4 regions of the Lutispora sp. QWL-02 genome follow, and region 2 is predicted to be linked to each of the others. Evidence: riboswitches for the same ligand, from Rfam matches in the RefSeq annotation. Region 2 holds a riboswitch; each other region holds the start of a gene.

Region 1 (3,130 bases), 2.0 Mb from region 2:
GGACAGACGTACGCAATGCGCCCTTGTCTAGCTGCTGTGCATTAGTCATTTGAATCCTCCCTGGGTAAAATCATTTTTTGCGTCGGATATCCGAATTCTGTTAAAAGCTCCGCCTCGGCGAAGCCCAGCTCCTTAAGAGCCTTTCGATATCCTGTATCTGCTTTGTCGCCCTCTCGGAATGTGGTTATGCTGATTTCCTTATTCTCCAGCAGCTCGGTGAGCGCCACATTCAAGAGATCTTGAGAAATACCCTGGTTCCTGTAAAGCGGATGTACCGCTAAAAAATCGATGCTGCCTGTTTCGTAGTTGATCATCATACCTCCAATAGAAATGCTATTATCGGTCATAAGAATTGCGCCTTTGTTTGCGATATAGCGTTTTAGAGTCGTTAAATGCTCATCCTCTTCCAGATAGGGGAACCCGTCAATAACAAGGAGCACTAAATCCATCCATAACGGAATATCCTCTTCTTTGGCAAAGCGGATTTTCCTCACAGAGCTTTTTCGCGTGCTCTCAAGCGATTCGTGTTGGTCCTTGAAGTTGTATTCAAGATGCAATGGATAAAACACCTCATTTCTTCGATATTGGTTAGGAGACTGCTTATACATAACCTTGAATACATTACTGAAAGCTTGCTGACTGTCGTAGCCGGCTAAAATTGCTATATCAATAATGGGTTTGTCTGAAAAAACCAGCAGTTTCGCAGCTTCAGTCAGCTGCCTGCGCTGCGTATAGTCATGTATAGAAAGCCCTACCGTATCGGTGAAAATGCGGTGGAGGTGGTATTTCGAATAGTGTACTGCCTCGGCAACAATATCCAGGTTGATCTTTTCGCTTGTCAAATGTGCTTCAATATATTGGATAGCGGCTATCACTATTTCAAGATTTTTCATAGTGTCTCCTTTCCGTTATAATCGTTTTCTGATTATAACAATACGAAATTGCTAACCTTTAATTAAAATTGCGCATGTTAGTATATACATTTATTACTCAATAATATAGAAATTGCAAGTGATTTCTAATAAGTAAATAACATATAGGTGAGGCGATTATGTAACACCTGGCAAGCAGGTATATAAGGAGCCAATCATAGGTTTAAGTGAACTTCATCCATCAAAATTAATTGCCATGAACCGCTAAATAATTTCCTTATATTACACATGCACGATAAAATGACCGAGCTAATTATATCAAAATTAAGGATGCTATTTTTAATTTTAATTGCGATTTAATTGAAACATGCGGTAACCCGCTTGATGACGATTTCACAGTATACTTTGCTGCCGGGGACTGCAGGCTGCACAGTAATAACCGTTTACCTGCTTTACGGCGCTTGAGCAAGAAAATAAAACAAAAGCAATATTTATTAAATCTATACAATCATATATTGTTATAATTTTGCAAGGAAGATCCATAAGAGAGTAAGGGCAAACTTGCCGAAAGACAAGGACGCAAAGCCAAGGGTCTAAAATGCGAGCGCATTACGATAGCCTGGCTGCCGTAAAGGATTACTTGCTAAGCCTGCCCTTTTGCGGCAGGTTTTTTCATATGACAGGTCAACATCAGGCGACACCCGCCAAATAAAAAAAACGTGAGTTTGGCGGGTCTGTCTACATGCCTAAATGACCAGAAACGAAACCCTCCGACTTGCGGGATTGGAGGGCGTTTTTATGCTTTCGCAGTATGTCGTAAGAAACGAACGGCCGCTGCCGATCAGCGGCCTGGCGTGATGAAGCGGACATCATTGAATGCGTTGTTTTAATCGGTAAACGGTTAAAAAAAGCCTGTACTGTTTATTAGGGCAGTACGGTCATCAACACGAACCATCAGAGCATATCAAAAATGAAATAAATACTAAGAGTGTACAAATAGACAGTTGTGTCTGTAAGTACGCTCTTTTTTTGTTGCACAGAATTGCCCTAAGATGCCGCTCTCCTCCGTTTGTTCTTCATTTCCGGATTTTCAAATTCACGAAATGGAGGACAAGCTCATGGAGCAGAAAAAATATACATTGGTAGTCAACAAAAAACGCATCCCTGTGACCAAAGAAGTCTATAAGGCTTATTACCAGCACAGGGAGCATGAGATTTATGAGGGTGAACTTTACTCAAACAATACCATCTCTCTGGAGGAAGCTGAGGAAAAAGGTATTTCACTGGAATACATAATAGCCTCAAGACAGAATTCTGTGGAGGATGAAATTACTCAGCGGGATATGCTTGAAAGGCTCCGGCAATGCCTGCTTCTGCTAAACGAAGCTGAACGCCAGCTGATTATAGCGCTGTTTTACCTCGAAAAAAGCGAGCATCAATTGGCTGCGGAGACTGGCATTCCGCGCATGACTATACACAATCGTAAAAAACGAATACTGAGTCAGCTCAAAAAAATTTTAGAAAAATAAAAAGTTTTTTGGTCCAGCCCCTCACTTTTTTCCTTAAAGAAGTGAGGGGATTTTTTTATTCCCCTGTTGCTCTTTGAAAATTTCATATCCGACAGCATAAATACATGAGCTGTCCAGCCGTGTGAAAAGCGGCAGCGACATTGACGGGCGCGCGGAGACTGCCTGCGGATTGTAAGACATCCGTCGAACCGATGGCATCGAAGGTGACGAGCGGGAACGCCCGGTCATAAAACAGTCTTTGGTGGACTGTTTCGCAATGAAATGGGCAGTGATAATGCTACTTCCGTCCAGCCACAGACTCAAGCAATGGGGGCGGCTCGCAGAGATCCTGGGAGAGGTAAGATTCCTATGAGGCTTATTGACCACAAGCCGTTTATGCTGTCGCCCTGAGAGCCGTAAGGCTCTTTTCGCTTCGGGAAGTAGTGTCGAATAGAAGCGTCAATTCGCAATGAAGAACAAGCAGATCATTTTTTGATCTTGGAAACTATGCGGCAGGGCGGGCTTTTTCCGTCCTGTCGTATCCTTCTGAGATTAAAACAAAAATATCAAGGAGGAAATAGATATGCAAAAGGAAGTATTACCAGAACTGCTAAAAAAGGATCTCGTCGTCGGATATGTGTACGGGCTTGATGGTGAGAGGCAGGAATACTACTTTGAGAAGTCTCCGTCCAACATCGCCAGCTTTATCATGCTGAAAAAGGAGCATGCGGACAAAATTGTCCTGACGGA
Region 2 (3,130 bases):
CCGCCTTTGCACGCTGAATAAGCGTCAGCTTTGCCGAAACCGTATCTATCGCATCAACAATATAAGAGCAGCCGGAGAAATCAAATTTATCCGCATTATCCTCTGTATAAAAGGCCTGATGTATTTCAACCTTGGCTCTTGGGTTTATTTCCTGGATGCGATCCTTCATCACCTCAACCTTATGCTTGCCCACAGTCTTTCTTGTAGCAATCAGCTGGCGATTTATATTTGTAAGGCATACCTTGTCATCATCAATAAGGATAAAACTTCCGATACCGCTTCTGGCGAGGGCTTCCACGCAAAAAGAACCTACCCCGCCTATGCCGAATACGGCAACTGATGCCTTTTGTAATCTCTCCATCGCTTCCTTGCCAAGCAGCAGCTCAGTCCTTGAGAACTCGTTTAACATACTGTTTCGTCCTTCCAATCTGATTAAATTATTTCTGTCCCATTATACCACAAAAACCGCCTTTTTATTAAAGCGGTTTTTGCGTCATATATGCAGAGATTTAATATTCTTTTGACTTATTATAATCACTTTGGGCTTTGAACATGCTATAGCTTGTCCCAGTCTTATTCTTCATTGCATCATAGGTTGTGTCTATGATCTTCCAGCTTCCGTTCATGTAAACCTCGTTCCACGCGTGATATACGCTGATATCGTTTTTGTAACCCTTTATCAACTTAGCCGGTATGCCTCTGCTTCTCAGCATAGCTCCGAACAAAACCGAATAATCATAGCATATTCCTTTGCCGTCTTTCAATATTGTATCTATGTCAGGAGTATAATTTGTGCTAAGCTTGTCCATCTTATTATAATCATAGCTGATATTATTTATCATATATTCATATAAAGCTTGTACAATTTTTTCGTCATTTGATTCATCCTGTGTCAGAGCCCCAGCAAGCTTTATGGCGGCCATGTCTTCACTCCACAATATAGGCTGAGTGGATTTGAGATATACTAAATTCTCTTCAGTTATATCAGCTTTGAAGCTTTTCTTGGCCATAACCTTATATTGGATGCCTGAAGTATTCTCCAGCACGGATACGGTATAGCTGCCTTGTCCAAGCTGAAGAGGAAAAAAATCTTCTTCTTTTTGCAGATCATAGTAATATTTTGCAGAACCCTTTTCTACCATAACCTTGGTTTTTTTGTTGATTCCCGTATAAGAGATTCTAACTACGCCTTCATTTGCTTTTTTTGTATCGATAGCAATATTCGAAGAAGCATCTACAGCTATGGGATTCCATAGCATAACACCTATAATCAACATTGCAATAAATCTAATATTTTTCACTGAAAACGACCCCTTTCGGTAGCTGGCTGCCATTTTATAGGCCCTGTAGCTTTGCGTCCCCCAGTTTCCCAAGGTTTGCTATTATCGTTTGAGAGTTATCAGCTATAGCGGAAATAAAAAAACTAATCTTTCGGTAGCTGGCTGCCATTTTACAGGCCCTGTAGCTTTGCGTCCCCCAGTTTCCCGAGGTTTGCTATTATCGCTTATCAGCTGATGTTTAAATTATACAATTATTTATCTTTATTATACCATAACTATTTTAATTGTAAATAATCATTTGGACAAGTTTTGTGAATTTTCTGCACAATTATATCACTTTATTTGCGTTCTGATTTATTGCATTTATGAGGCGAAGGGGACAATGCAAATCACTTGTCCCCTTCGCTTTTACTCATTTTACTACATTTCCAATTCTGGATAATAAATATCTGTCCAATCCTCATAGCCGTTATCCAGTCTATAGTAATTGTGGCTATTGATTGCTTCTTGCATTGCTTCATAATACCACTTGGATTCAGGCAAATCCAGGAACTGTTTGGCTTCTGGCAATATCTCACCTATGGCAACTCTTCTGTCTAATACATTGTTGACTAAGGTTACGAATTCAGCTCTGGTGATATATTGATCCGGCTTGAAAGTTCCATCAGAATAGCCTTTTATCCATCCTTTTTCTGCTGCGGAGTTGATATATCTATTTGCCCAATGTCCGGCAATATCTGAGAATTTATCGCTTTCAAAAGGACTTAACTTATCAAACTTCGAAGCAATTACAGCCATTTCCGCTCTTGTGATATAGTTACCCGGTCTAAAGGTTCCATCAGTATAGCCTGTAACTATTCCACCTTTAGCCAAAGTAGCAATGTGTATATTTGACCATCTGTTTTTCGCTACATCAGAGAATTTATGAGCATCAGTCTTTATACTGTTTCTGTATTCAACGGTCAGAAGCCTATAAAATACTGCAGCAACTTCATCTCTGGTGATATAGCCTTCAGGCTTTACTGTGCCGTCAGGATAACCTTGAATGTATTGGAAGTGATCTCCCTTATTCAACTGCGGCAAGCCTGCAGGAATCGGCTCATCAGGAATCACTACTATCTGATCTGGCTTATCTGGTTTATCCGGCTTATCTGGCTTATCTGGCCTTTCAGGCTTTTCTGGTGGGTCTGATTTTTTTGTAAAGTTAGCAGTAAAGGTCTTATCTCCCATTACCTTATCATCAGTTCCAGGTAATGCTGGAGTCCAGCCACTGAAATAATATCCGGAATTTGCAACAGGTGTTGGTGCTTCTTTATAGATTTCTCCATGTAATATCTTGTCTATTCTTGTTCCACCAGCTAAACTTCCATTAGGTCCTGCTTGATAAGTTATGGTGTATTCATTTAGTGCCCATTGTGCTATAAGGGTTATATCATATTGTGGCATTTTGAATTTATCTCCAGGATAATATGCTCCACTTTGGAATTCAGGTGCTTCTGGCACCTGGCTTGCCCTGTATGGTTCATATTCATACCCTTGTGCCATCCAATATTTAAAGTGATATCCAACAGGATTGGTAAATCCATTCGTTAAAACTGTTACTTCTGTTCCTGTAAGGTATGGATTGTTAGGATCTAACATTGTTCCAGCACCTTCATTAGGATTATAATTCACGTTATGCCACTGCTCTTCATCTACTACATAGTATACTGTTTCAACATTGCTGGCAGCATTTGCACTTACTGTCAGGCTTCCAGGCTGACCATCCTTCACCTTGTATCCGGTGGTTACTGAAGGATGAGCTATGCTTATTACTTGACCTACATATCCTGTTCCGGTTACCGGTGTCG
Region 3 (3,130 bases), 140 kb from region 2:
CGGCCTTCAATCCTAGCTTCTGGAATTCGTTGCCTGCACTCTTATGAAGGGCTACTGCAAATTCAACCTTTCTATTATCTCCTTGATTCATAAAAATAAAGGGATCAAAATATCCTCCGTTGTCATATATCATTTTGTAGAGGCTCCCTACATAGAGGATATCATCTTCAACGCCATCATAAGCCTTTGCGGTTACAGCTACATACAGTTTTTTCAAGAAATCATTGAATAACGCATCGCTAACCGGCTCTCCCGTCAGGTTATTCTGTCTTACATTTTCTACTGTCAATCTATAAACCTTTGAGGACAATGAACCTTTATTTATCAGGTCAAAATATCCTTTTTCGGGATCATAGGCATATTGCGGCGGCTCGTTTCTGTCATTTTCAGCTTCGTAATTAAAGGATGGCTGCAAATTCTGTATTGTAAAGTTTGCTATAGTGCCTTCTCCACCACCGGCTTCTATCTCCAATGTGCCTGCTTGGAACGCTGCTGTGCTGGCTGCCTGGCTGGTAAACCATGCCATGGTGCCGACCCCAGCTAAGCTAAAGAGTATAGTTACGGCTATCATCATAGCGAGAAATTTCTTTTTCATTCAATCTCCTCCTATTTACTTTTTAGCAAGCTGCACAATTAATTAGCTGGGGTATATTGCTGAGTCCATCCTGGATTTTCGGTCTGGGTTGCATCAAAAGTAAAGTTTAGTGTGCCTGCTTTACCTTGATAGCTATTGTCTGCTCCTTCAGGAAGTCTGTAACTCATAACTAAATCTGTTTCTCCTGCGGCTGCTAAAGGTGTATTGAATTCTACAGGCTGGAATGCTCCAACATTGACCCACTCACCGTCATTTATTTTAATCTGAAGGGGATGATTGCCGCTGAACAGCCCCGTATCATTGGATGTTGTCATGCTTACCCTAAACTTCAAAGGCAATGTGCCAGTATTGCTAATTTTTATGGTATTGGAATCGGACCAAACTGGATATATATTAGAAATATCTTTGCTAAACTGAACTGTTTCATTAGCCTTAATCTCCAATGTACCTGCCGTAAACACATTATCTGCACTTGTTGCCTGGCTTGTGAACCACGCGAAGGATCCTGCACCTATACCAAAGGCCAGCATTGCTATCAATACTAAACTGATTATCGCTTTCTTTTTCATTTTTTCTTCCTCCCAATTTTTAAATTATTTTTTTTGATACCGAAACCTAAGCCCTGTCATCCTCCATCTTTAACGAAAAAATTCATTGTTATCCAAATTACTCCTTTCCCATGTATTTTTCATATCCTTAACGGGCATATATGTTGATAAAGGGCTAGCCCCTTATATCCTCAGCTTTTTCTTCTTTCTTACTCTTTTCTTCTTCATCCATCTCTTTTAGAAAATTCTTTATCTCTCCTCCAGCCAGCACCCCTACGGGTACCAATATAAAAAGCACCATGCCGATGGGAGTCTGGATGAATTTGGTCACATATCCCCCTTTGGGTATCCTGAAAATGTATTTGCCTACGATGTTTTCGCTATTGGCCTTAAGGTCTAAATCCTCTACGTTATTAGCATCTCCTTTGGTGACAAAGCTTCCGTCCGGATTTTTATCTGTTATCCTGTGAGTCACCAATGTGTTTCCGGAGGCTCTAAAGGTTATGATATCCCCTTTATCCAGTTCCTCCATCTTTACAGCCTTTGTTATTATCATATCTCCCGGCTTAATAGCAGGGCTCATGCTGCCCGTCAGAACATACATAAATTTGAAGCTTCCGATACCGGGAACATGCTTTGGATCTGATTTCGCTTTGAAAGAGGAAAAAATAAAAAGTGCAAGGCACAAAACCAAGGCTGCACAGACCACATCAAAGAATATTTTGATATACTTTTTTATCAATCGTTCCTTCCCCCCGTATCCCTCTGATTTTTTTAGTTAAATATATGGACATGAATAAGGTTTTATTCCTATATACATAGGAATTTTTTACTATATTTGCAGCTATAGTATTGACTTTTCCATCTTTTTTATTCCTTAGAATTTTATTCTATGGAAATATTTTATGCATTTGCTCCAAATAAATGATAAGCGCCATCGAAGGAGAAAAATAATTATTTTAAAGCCATGCCTGGCACACATAGAAAAACCCACCTACATTTGTAAGTAGATGGGTCGGTTGCACCATTGGCTAAATACACTCCAGGTGCCCATTTAGAAAGTGTATCTCATTGCCTCCCATATAGTATAAAGGACTTATTTTCTACAGGACTATATTACTATAGGTGGGAAGGCAAATTTTGTTATATTCAGTTGTCGTTTTATATTTTTTTTAAAACAATGTTTTATTGGTTCTTTGCTTTTTCTTCCGATTATACCTTTTTTTTCATTCCTTTGCTGCCGCTCAGGGCGGCGGACCGGATCAGTTCAAGCCCTTCATGCTCAGGCTTATCCGGCTTCTTTCCAGATCCACCTCCAGCACCTTGACCTTTACAATGTCCCCAACCTGTACAACTTCCATGGGACGCCTAACAAATTTATCTGCCAGCTCCGATATATGGACCAGACCGTCCTGATGGACGCCAATATCCACAAAGGCTCCAAAATCTATTACATTCCTCACGGTCCCTGTAAGTATCATGCCCGGCTTCAGGTCCTTCATTTCCAGCACATCGGTATGAAAAATGGGCTTAGGCATCTCATCTCTTGGGTCTCTGCCCGGCTTCTGCAGTTCCTTTATTATATCCCTCAATGTAGGCACTCCTACACCTATCTCCTCCGAAAGCTTTTCAACATTAAGGCCGTTGACCTGCTGCAGGACTTCTGCCAGTAATTTGGGCTCGCTTTTATCACATCCCAGCTTTTCAAGCAGTATCGTAGCTGCTTCATAGGATTCAGGATGCACTGCCGTATTATCCAGTATGTTTTGGGATTCGGGTATCCTCAGGAAGCCCGCGCACTGTTCGAAGGCCTTTTCTCCAAGCTTTTTCACCTTCAAAAGCTCCTTTCGGCTCTTGAACTTGCCGACTTCTTCCCTATAGGCCACCAAATTTTTTGCCACTGCAGAGTTTATGCCGGATACATATTGCAGAAGAGACGGAGTGGCAGTATTCAGATCTACCCCGACAGAGTTCACGCAGTCCTCCA
Region 4 (3,130 bases), 920 kb from region 2:
CAGCAAGCTATTAAAAGTAAAAAGCTCTTCTGTTGGCGAAGGAAGAAAGGATAGCTCCATTTCTTTCAACGATATAGGAGGACAAGAGATAGCTAAAAATGAGCTGCGGGAAGCCCTTGAATTCATAAAAAGCAATGACAAGCTAAAAGCCTTAGGTATTCGCCCATTAAAGGGTATATTATTGAACGGGCCCCCTGGAACAGGAAAAACTCTATTGGCAAAAGCTGCAGCTCAATACACCAATTCCATATTTTTATCAGCCAGCGGCTCTGAATTTGTAGAAATGTATGTAGGTGTAGGCGCCAAAAGGGTTCGTCAGCTATTCACCCAGGCCAAACAAGCTGCAAAAAGGATGAACAGGCACAGTGCCGTAATCTTCATTGATGAAATCGAGGTGCTGGGCGGAAAAAGAGGACAAAACCACAGCCACCAGGAACACGATCAGACACTCAACGAGCTTTTGGTCCAAATGGACGGAATTTCTTCTGACGATGAGGTAAAAGTCCTTGTGATTGGAGCGACTAATAGGTCGGATATGCTGGATTCGGCGCTCCTGCGCCCCGGAAGATTTGACCGCATTGTAAAGGTTGATTTGCCCGATAAAAAGGGAAGGGCTCATATTTTAAAGCTCCATACAAGGAATAAGCCTTTATCCGCAGAAGTCGAAATAGAGGCTATAGCAAGGGATACCTTCGGGTTCTCCGGAGCCCAGCTGGAAAGCGTAGCCAATGAAGCGGCCATATTGGCAATGCGAGATGAATCAAAAGAAATATCTTCCGTGCATTTTAAAAATGCTATTGAAAAGGTTATGATGGGAGAAAAGCTTGACAGGCTTCCCAGTGTCGATGAGAAGCTTAGAATTGCAATACATGAATCAGGCCATGCTCTGATAGGAGAGCTTTTATTCCCGCATTCCGTAGCCAGTGTGAATGTTGCATCAAGGAGCAATGCTCTTGGTTATGTGCGCAATACACAGGAAGACGATATGTTTCTTTATACCTGTGATTACCTTAATGGCCGCATCGCAGTATCCTTAGCCGGAGCTCTGGCCGAAGAGGTTCTGTTGAGCTCCAGAAGCACAGGAGCGTCAAGCGATTTTCAGAATGCATCGGACCTTGCCCGCCATATAGTATATGGAGGCATGTCTGAATTAGGCATAATATCGGCCGAAGATTTGCCAAAGGAAAAACTTCACAATGCTATTTCATCCATATTGGGAGAGGTAGAAAAAAGCACCCTTTCTCTATTGAATGAAAACATACAAATATTGAAGGATGTATCCAGCGAGTTATTGGATAAAGAAACTCTGTCCGGTGATGAGCTAAGAGCTTTGATCAAAAAAGAAGCCGCATAAAAAATATTGTCATTCTATAGGCTATAAGCCTGAGGATGACAATATTTTTGCTTATTTGCACCATTCCATAGATCTCTCCACAGCCTTTTCCCATCCTATATATTTTTCATTTCTCAGCTCATTACTCATGCATGGTATGAATATCCTATCAAGAAGTCCATTCCTTTTGTATTTCATCCTTGCTGTTCCAAAGACCTGAACCGAGACCCGCCAAATATGAGGCACCCAACGCAGTTGTCTCTATCATTCTTGAATCTATACAATCTCTTTACTGTTTACTATAAGATAAGTAGATATAAAGAATAAAGCAACAAAAATAAAAAATGATGCTGCAATAACTATTCCCAATACTTCTCACCCCTTCCCCGTTATGGCGAAAAATGCCTTTCATAATGCCGACAGCAACGCTTGATTATATGCATATTGAACTAAATAAAGCCGCCAATCATAAGATAGCGACTTTATAAATAACGCATCCACATTATTTAGCACGGCAACTGGCTGGCTTAGTAATCTTCACTGTAGCCCCTATAGCTTTGCGTCGCCACCTTTCGATGGGTTTGCCTTTATCAAGTTTTGTTTAATTGAATTATATTCCTGTATTCAACTCGTGGACATATGTCTAAATATACATTTATTTAGCACTAAAGACCCTGTTTTTTTATATAATTTGCAGGTATTATAGGCTATTATTTATAAGGCTATCAGTATATTTATCCAGATCTAGCACTAAAACAAGCTGCATCGGAATTTTATTTCTCCGCTAATTCTCTGATAGCATTCAGCGTTCTATCTATCTCTTCCATCGTATTGTATGGAGCAAGCCCTACACGCACCAGCCCGCCGCTCTCTCTCAAGCCTAAAACCCTGACCAGTTTTGAAGCATAAAAATCTCCATCCCACACAAATATGCCTCTGTCTGAAAGATATTCGGCTACTTCTCTCGGAGATTTGTTTTTCATGGTAAAGGATACTGTCGAAGTTCTTGGATATCCCTTTGGAGGACCATAAATTCTAACTCCCGGTATTCTTTCCAATCCATCTATAAAATGCTCTGTTATCGGCTGTTCATAAGCTTCCAGAGCCAACATACCGGCGACCACATTTCTTCTTCTGCCTATGAAGCCTTTTAACTCTTTTTCAAATTCACTTCCGTAGGTCTCGCCTATAGAAGCAATAAACTCTATAGCTTCTGCAGCTCCTGCTATTCCTTCGTGATTTAATGTCCCGGTCTCAAATTTATAAGGTGCAAAATCATCCTGTTCTTTAACTTTTATAGTCCTTAGCCCTTCTAATTTCTCCTTTTTGGAATATAGTACCCCAATATGCGGACCGAAGAACTTATATGCAGAACAGAAAAGGAAATCCGTATCCAAGTCTTTAACATCTATAGGGCCGTGAAGAGCATAGTGTACTGCATCCACAATAGTAAGTGCTCCTACTTCATGAGCCATTGAAACCATTGTCTTCACATCGCTGATAGTCCCTACTCCGTTTGAAGCATAGTTGAACGCTGCAACCTTGGTTTTATCATTGAGCTTGCTTTTAAAGTCGTTCATATCAATTATACACTTTTCCAGATCCACCTTGACATTATGTATTATTATACCCCTTTCCTCCTGCATCTCCCAGGGTCCTCTATTGCACTCATGATCTATATCAGTAATAATCACTTCATCCCCGGGCTTAAGATCTCTGGCTATAGCAGAAGCAAGGTTGAAATTTATTGTTGTAGAATTGGCACCAAAGGAAACCTCATCCCAAGAACATCCAATA

What was found. Region 2 has a riboswitch for cyclic di-GMP ahead of AC4HCY_RS19595 (transglutaminase-like domain-containing protein). Riboswitches for the same ligand answer to the same signal wherever they lie in the genome.
Region 1: another riboswitch for cyclic di-GMP. It lies ahead of AC4HCY_RS09800 (sigma factor-like helix-turn-helix DNA-binding protein); the one in region 2 lies ahead of AC4HCY_RS19595 (transglutaminase-like domain-containing protein).
Region 3: another riboswitch for cyclic di-GMP. It lies ahead of AC4HCY_RS18940 (signal peptidase I); the one in region 2 lies ahead of AC4HCY_RS19595 (transglutaminase-like domain-containing protein).
Region 4: another riboswitch for cyclic di-GMP. It lies ahead of AC4HCY_RS15095 (glycerol kinase); the one in region 2 lies ahead of AC4HCY_RS19595 (transglutaminase-like domain-containing protein).

What each region holds. Positions count from the first base shown of each region.
Region 1 is NZ_CM177762.1:2,109,658-2,112,787, forward strand. Features, by position in the region: gene AC4HCY_RS09790 (HelD family protein) at 1-49, opposite strand, end outside; gene AC4HCY_RS09795 (GNAT family N-acetyltransferase) at 42-893, opposite strand; cyclic di-GMP riboswitch class I at 1,417-1,503, shown strand; gene AC4HCY_RS09800 (sigma factor-like helix-turn-helix DNA-binding protein) at 1,991-2,401, shown strand; gene AC4HCY_RS09805 (recombinase family protein) at 2,964-3,130, shown strand, end outside.
Region 2 is NZ_CM177762.1:4,105,758-4,108,887, forward strand. Features, by position in the region: gene AC4HCY_RS19590 (tRNA threonylcarbamoyladenosine dehydratase) at 1-409, opposite strand, end outside; gene AC4HCY_RS19595 (transglutaminase-like domain-containing protein) at 510-1,301, opposite strand; cyclic di-GMP riboswitch class I at 1,316-1,391, opposite strand; cyclic di-GMP riboswitch class I at 1,431-1,506, opposite strand; gene AC4HCY_RS19600 (S-layer homology domain-containing protein) at 1,701-3,130, opposite strand, start outside.
Region 3 is NZ_CM177762.1:3,968,264-3,971,393, forward strand. Features, by position in the region: gene AC4HCY_RS18930 (TasA family protein) at 1-595, opposite strand, end outside; gene AC4HCY_RS18935 (TasA family protein) at 634-1,164, opposite strand; gene AC4HCY_RS18940 (signal peptidase I) at 1,319-1,885, opposite strand; cyclic di-GMP riboswitch class II at 2,148-2,231, opposite strand; gene AC4HCY_RS18945 (Tex family protein) at 2,406-3,130, opposite strand, start outside.
Region 4 is NZ_CM177762.1:3,181,610-3,184,739, forward strand. Features, by position in the region: gene AC4HCY_RS15090 (AAA family ATPase) at 1-1,354, shown strand, start outside; partial or broken gene AC4HCY_RS15095 (glycerol kinase) at 1,406-1,604, opposite strand; cyclic di-GMP riboswitch class I at 1,844-1,929, opposite strand; gene AC4HCY_RS15100 (cysteine desulfurase-like protein) at 2,107-3,130, opposite strand, start outside.